2 regions of the Brassicibacter mesophilus genome follow, and region 1 is predicted to be linked to the other one. Evidence: riboswitches for the same ligand, from Rfam matches in the RefSeq annotation. Region 1 holds a riboswitch; the other holds the start of a gene.

Region 1 (3,568 bases):
TTAGAAGCCTTTTTTATAATTGTTCAATTTTATTAAAGTTAAAGGAGAGTGATATGATTGAGATTTAGCACAAAGGAGGTTGAATTTTTTAAGAAGCATATTATTTCAAGTATTGAATCGGGCAGAGAAAAATATATATCTATTAGTCATCAGATTCATAACAGACCGGAGATTGGAAATGAAGAGTTTTTTGCCAGTAAACTACTGTCAGATACGCTAGCAAATCACGGATTTAATGTCTCAGTAGGTGTCGCTGGACACCCAACAGGATTTATTGGCCGTAAAAGGGCTGCCAGTTCTTCAGGGTCTGTGATAGGCTTTTTAGCAGAATATGATGCACTACCTAGTTTAGGACACGCGTGTGGACACAATATTATTGGAGCAACTAGTGTAGCAGCAGCCATTGCATTAGGAAGTATTATAGATGAAATAGGTGGAGAAGTGGTTGTTTTTGGAACACCAGCAGAAGAAGGCGGGCCAAATGGAAGTGCTAAAGGAAGCTTTGTGAGAGAGAATTTATTAGAAGAAATTGATGCATGTATGATGCTTCATCCTTCTAACAGGACTACTATTACAGGAAATAGCCTTGCTGTAGATCCTTTAGATTTTGAATTTATAGGCAAATCTGCGCATGCTTCTGCAGCTCCTGAGGAAGGAATCAATGCTCTAGATTCTGTAATACTTTTATTTAATGGGATCAATGCTCTTAGACAACATGTTGCTGATGATGTAAGAATACATGGAATTATTACACATGGTGGAGATGCTCCCAATATTATACCAGATTATGCAAAAGCAAGATTCTTTATAAGAGCAGAAACAAAATCAAAACTTGATGAAGTAACTAAAAAAGTTAAGGCAATCGCAGAAGGTGCTGCGATGGCTACTGGATCCAAATTAAATATTATAGCATTTCAGAACCCTGTAGATAATCTTCTTATAAATAAAAGGCTTGATGAAGTTTTCAAAAATAACCTAGAAAACCTTGGGGAAAAATTTGATGCTTGTAGTAAAAAAGGTATTGGATCAACTGATACGGGAAACATCAGCCAAGTTGTACCTACTATTCATCCTACAATAAAAATAGGTAATAAAAACTTAGTAGGTCATACTGTTGCTTTCCGTAATGCTGCTATTACAGCAGAAGCCGACAATGCACTGTTATTAGGGGCAAAAGCACTAGCATTAACAGGGTTAGATTTGATTATAGATACAGAGCTTCTTAATCAGATTAAACAAGAGTTTAAATCAGTAAAACGTTAAGAATTAAATGAAGTAAAAAAATAATAAGAGATAACCTATCAAGAGAGACCGAGGGACTGGCCCAATGAAGTCTCAGCAACCAGCGTTTGCATTAATGCCAGGTGCTAAATCCAGCAGAACACAGTTCTGAGAGATGGGAAGGTATAGTAGAATAATATGTCCTTTCCATAGGGCTTTTTTTATTGCTGTTTTTCTGTTAATAATTTTGAAATTATTCTTACGAGGAGAGTGATTGTATTGATTCTGCTTAATGATGTCAACAAGACTTATTTTACTAAGAATCAAGCTGTAGAAGCATTGAAGAAAGTAAATCTTAACATTTCTAAGGGAGAAATATTTGGGGTTATTGGATACAGTGGAGCTGGTAAAAGTACATTGATTAGATGCATTAACTTGCTAGAAAGACCTACGTCAGGAAAGGTTATTGTTGATGGAAAAGAGCTAACTAGTTTTTCACCAAAGCAGCTAAGGCAAAGCAGGAAAAAAATCGGCATGATATTCCAACATTTCAATCTAATGAAGGCACGCAGTGTATTTCAAAACATTGCCTATCCTTTAAAAGGAAGTGGATTAAATAGTAATCAGATACAAAACAAAGTGTATGAACTTCTTGAATTAGTTGGCTTAAATGATAAAGCACATGCATACCCTTCTCAGCTTAGTGGGGGTCAGAAGCAGAGAGTCGCAATAGCTAGGGCACTAGCCAATGATCCAAAGGTTCTTTTATGTGATGAAGCTACATCTGCTTTAGACCCACAAACAACAAAGTCTATACTAAAACTACTAAAGGAAATCAATGAAAAGTTAGGTTTAACTATTGTAATTATTACACATGAAATGCAAGTAATTAAGGAAATATGTAATAGGGTTGCGGTGATGGAAAATGGAGAAATTGTTGAAAACGGAGATGTTTTACAAGTATTTTCGAAGCCTAAAGAGAGTATTACAAAAAGCTTTGTTTCTAATATATTTCATTATAACAATATACAAAGCTTCTACGAAGATGAGCACTTTGTAAATGAAATTGCTGAGAGTCAGATGCTTGCTAAAATATCATTTATGGGACAAAAAACAGGGCAGCCATTTATTTCTCGTATTTCTCGAGTATATAAAATAGATGCTAGTATTTTATTTGGAAATATTGAAAACATCCAAAATGTTCCTATTGGAAGTCTTATAGTTAGGCTTAGTGGAAATAAAGTGAACATTTTAGAGGCAATTAAGTATTTAGAAGACCATAATATCTATGTTGAGGTGATAAAAGATGTTAACGTTGATAAAGACATTAGCACCGAATCTAATCGAGTTATATCCTGATTTGCTTAAAGCATTGTATGAAACTATATGTATGGTTTCTATATCTGGAGTGATATCGACTATATTAGGAATACCTATAGGAGTAATATTAGTAGTTACAAGACCAGGACATATTTTAGAGAATAAGTGGAGCTTTCAGATTGTAGGTAAAATTATGAATACATTAAGGTCAATTCCTTTTATTATTTTGCTGGCTGCTATTATTCCAGTTACTAGGCTTATAGTAGGTACAACTATTGGAATGAAGGGCGCTATAGTGCCATTAATTTTTGGAGCTACTCCTTTTATTGCAAGACAAATTGAATCAGCTTTACTTGATGTTGATAGAGGTGTTATTGAAGCTGCTGAATCAATGGGCTCTAGTCCATTTGAGATTATATGTCGAATTTTACTACTAGAAGGACTCCCAGGAATTATTTATGCATTAACAATTGCCATAATAAGTCTTATTGGACTTTCTGCTATGGCAGGTACGGTTGGCGGAGGAGGGCTAGGTGACTTTGCCATACGCTACGGATATCAGTACTTTAAGACAGATATCATGGTTGTGACTATTATTGTTCTATTAATCCTTGTGAACTTGGTGCAAGGCTTCGGAGAGTTTTTATTAAAAAAAATAAATCACTAAAATCTAGGAGGAATTTAAATGAAAGTTAAAAAGATTTTTATAACATTTATAGCATTAATAGTTATTTTATCTTCATTTGTGGGATGCAGTAATACAAAAACAGATTCTACTATTGAAAAGACTACAATTAAATTGGGTGTTACTGGTGCGGAACATGAAGTGTGGGACTACGTAAAACAGAAGCTAGCTCATGAAAATATCGAGTTAGAAATTGTTGCATTTTCAGATTATGTACGTCCTAATTTAGCTTTAGCTGAAGGAGAGATAGATGCAAATGCATTTCAGACAATTGCTTATTTTGATAAGTTTAAGAGTGACCATAAACTAGACCTTGTCTCTATAGGAAATACAGTACTAGCA
Region 2 (3,568 bases), on a different contig from region 1:
AAAAGGTTTATCAGCAAAGGCCGGAACAAAGCTTGAAAAAACAATTGCAGCAGAAGAAACCCCTACCACCATATTTCTGATAAATCTGTTCATCTTATGCACCTCACATTTGATTATATTTTTATTTTTCATATGTCTTTATGAATTTTTATATTTAGGTTTAACACGTTAGACGACAAAATGTGTTAATAAGTTCCCCTTCATCTGTAATTATATATCATTTATGGAGATTTTAGATTATATTTTGATTACAAATGGATTACATTTATGTAATGTGGAAGTAAATGCAAGTAGAGACAATTTTTAATTGATTTATGAAGAAAGGGAAAAATAGAAAAAAGCTGAGATTTTCATCTCAGCTTTTTCTGATGGTCGGGGTGGAGGGACTCGAACCCCCGGCCCCATGGTCCCAAACCACGTGCGCTACCAAACTGCGCTACACCCCGTTAATATGTTACCTATATAGTATAAAAGATTTGTATTGTATTTGCAATGCTCCATATGAGTTTGTTTTCTCAGAAATTCATTGGTTTCATTTAATAATTTATGAAATTCTCATTTTATCTTTCTAATACTTAAAATTTTACGTAAACCTATGTTATCAAATACTCTAAACTGCCCAATATATGACATAGAGGGCATAGAGTTCCAAAAATGACTTCTAAATATTGTAAAGTAAATATATAATAATATAGATGACAGAATATATCAGATATTTTGGGGGATTATATGGAGGATATTTTAGCAATCATTAGAGAGGAGCTCTTAGTAATGATGCTTGCAGCCACACCTATATCTGAGCTTAGAGGAGCCATACCTGTAGGCATTTCCTTAGGGCTTAGTCCGCTACATAGTGCTATAATAAGTGTAATAGGGAACAGCATACCAGTTCCTTTTTTGTTATTGCTTTTAAAGCCTATATTTAATAATTTGGGAAGTACAAAGGGTTTTGGAGGACTTATAAACTGGCTTAAAAGAAGAACATTGAAAAGGAGCAAAAACATAAAAAAATACAGTGTTTTTGGATTATACCTTTTAGTAGCCATACCTCTGCCAACTACGGGAGCTTGGACTGGGTGTCTAGCTGCAACACTTTTTAATATAAGATTTAGACATGCGTTTATTGCAATAATATTAGGTATTATGACATCAGGTATTATTGTACTTACTCTTAGTCATCAAGTCACGTCAATATTATAAAACGTTAATGTTAAAAAATTACTATTGACTAGTATATGTAGTTATGATAGAATACGTTCAGTGAAAAAATTAAATTAAAAATCTTGATGCCTTATCAAGAGCGGCTGAGGGAATAGGCCCTGTGAAGCCCGGCAACCGGTAACTGACTACAGTTATGAGGTGCTAAGTCCTACAGAATTATTGTTCTGGAAGATGAGGTTAAGTATGAAATCACGCCTCTTTCTTGTGGAAGAGGTTTTTTGTTTTGCCGAAAATCAAATTGAAAGCTTGGAATTGAAATATATTGCTATGCTTCTGTAAATAATATGTTATGTTATGACTAATAAATGTTGAGGTGTGTTTTTAGATTCATGCTTGGATATATAGCGCGGGTTTTCAATTTGAATTAATGGGTAAGTTTTAAGTATATTACATTGGAGGAGGATAATTAAAATGAAAAAGTGGTTATTTACTTCAGAATCGGTAACAGAAGGACATCCAGATAAAATATGTGATCAGATTTCAGATGCTATTCTTGATGCGTTTTTAGAAACTGATCCTGAGGCTAGGGTGGCTTGTGAAACATCTGTGACTACAGGATTAGTTTTAGTAGCAGGTGAGATTTCTCTAAGAGAAGGGTATGTAGACATTCCTAAGGTTGTAAGAAAGACTATAGAGGATATTGGGTATACTAGAGCGAAATACGGCTTTGATGGTGATACATGTGCGGTACTTACTGCTATTGATGAGCAGTCACCTGATATAGCTATGGGCGTAAACAGAGCATTAGAGCATAAGTCCGGAGCAGAAGATGATCTGGATTTAATCGGAGCAGGAGATCAAGGGATAATGTTTGGTTTCGCATGTAATGAAACGCCAGAGCTTATGCCACTGCCTATATCGTTATCTCATAAGCTTTCTAGAAGACTAAGTGAAGTAAGAAAAAATGGAACTCTTGATTATTTAAGACCGGATGGAAAGACACAAGTAACTGTTGAGTATCATGATAACAAACCTGTTAGAGTTAGCGCAGTCGTTATATCAACTCAACACAGTCCAGAAGTAGATTTAAAAACTATTGCTAGAGATTTAAGAGATCATGTTATTAATAAAATAGTACCTAGAGAATTACTAGATGAAGATACAAAGTACTATATCAATCCAACTGGAAGATTTGTTGTTGGTGGACCTCAAGGAGATGCTGGTCTTACAGGAAGAAAAATAATAGTAGATACTTATGGTGGCTATGCTCGTCATGGTGGTGGAGCATTCTCAGGAAAAGATCCTACAAAGGTAGACAGATCAGCAGCTTATGCGGCAAGATATGTTGCTAAGAATGTTGTAGCAGCAGGATTAGCAGATAAATGTGAAGTTCAGCTTGCTTATGCAATAGGAGTAGCACATCCTGTTTCAGTGCTAGTTGATACTTTTGGAACAAACAAAATCGAAGAAAGTAAGATTGAAGAATTAATTCAAAAATACTTTGATTTAAGGCCAGCAGCTATCATAAGAGACTTAAACCTTAGAAGACCTATATACAAGCAAGTAGCTGCATACGGACATTTTGGAAGAACAGACCTTGACCTTCCTTGGGAAAAAACTGATAAAGCTGAAATTCTTAAAAAAGAAGGACTAGGAAAGTAGGAAACATAAACTGTAACTATTCATAATATAATATATAACCTTATTAAAAAGGATGAATGCTATGATGGTATGGATTTTTACAGTTTTCGTTTATGTATTTTTTATCTATGGTGTGATCGAGTTCATAAAAAACGTGTTTATAGATATCTCAAACAGGAGAAATACAAGTATTGATCACAAGATTGAAGTAATGGTAAATAACGCAGAGGAACTGGAATATATTCTAAATTCACTTAAAAAGAACTTTAATCACATAGTATTGATTTTGGAACAACAGGATACAGACATACTGAGGATAATTAACAGTATAAGAGATAATATACAAATTGAATACAGGGTATTACAAAGTTTAGGAGAAGCTGAGAAGTCATATGAAGACTTTTAGCTTCTCTTATTTTTTACTCTTTAATCAATAAGGCTTTATGGATAATTGAGCTTGAAATAAAAATATTGCTTGAATATGAATAAATAAAGATAAGAGAATGCTTATGTAATTTTGTTAAGAAAACTAGGTGAAAGAAGAGAAAAAATCTGTTAAGAAATTTGCATGTCTGAGCGGAGTGTTTTTCGGAGCGAGTTTGCAAATTTTAAGATTTTTTCTTTTATAAGCCTATAGTTTTCTCAAAATCATCATCGCATGAACGTTCTTTATTTACTTATATTCATATTCACGTGACTTTCCCCATACTCCCCATTTAAGCATTTCACTAAAATCCGATATTATCTAACTACCGGTAAATATCAA

The links. Region 1 has a riboswitch for S-adenosylmethionine ahead of HNR33_RS08035 (methionine ABC transporter ATP-binding protein). Riboswitches for the same ligand answer to the same signal wherever they lie in the genome.
Region 2: another riboswitch for S-adenosylmethionine. It lies ahead of metK (methionine adenosyltransferase); the one in region 1 lies ahead of HNR33_RS08035 (methionine ABC transporter ATP-binding protein).

Annotation. Positions count from the first base shown of each region.
Region 1 covers NZ_JBNPXI010000005.1:101,890-105,457, forward strand. Annotated here, with positions in the region: gene HNR33_RS08030 (M20 family metallopeptidase) at 58-1,263, shown strand; SAM riboswitch class I at 1,296-1,403, shown strand; gene HNR33_RS08035 (methionine ABC transporter ATP-binding protein) at 1,501-2,580, shown strand; gene HNR33_RS08040 (methionine ABC transporter permease) at 2,528-3,208, shown strand; gene HNR33_RS08045 (MetQ/NlpA family ABC transporter substrate-binding protein) at 3,227-3,568, shown strand, end outside.
Region 2 covers NZ_JBNPXI010000004.1:195,019-198,586, forward strand. Annotated here, with positions in the region: gene HNR33_RS07545 (phosphodiester glycosidase family protein) at 1-93, opposite strand, end outside; tRNA gene HNR33_RS07550 (tRNA-Pro) at 370-446, opposite strand; gene HNR33_RS07555 (COG2426 family protein) at 730-1,200, shown strand; SAM riboswitch class I at 1,289-1,399, shown strand; gene metK (methionine adenosyltransferase) at 1,633-2,823, shown strand; gene HNR33_RS07565 (hypothetical protein) at 2,885-3,208, shown strand.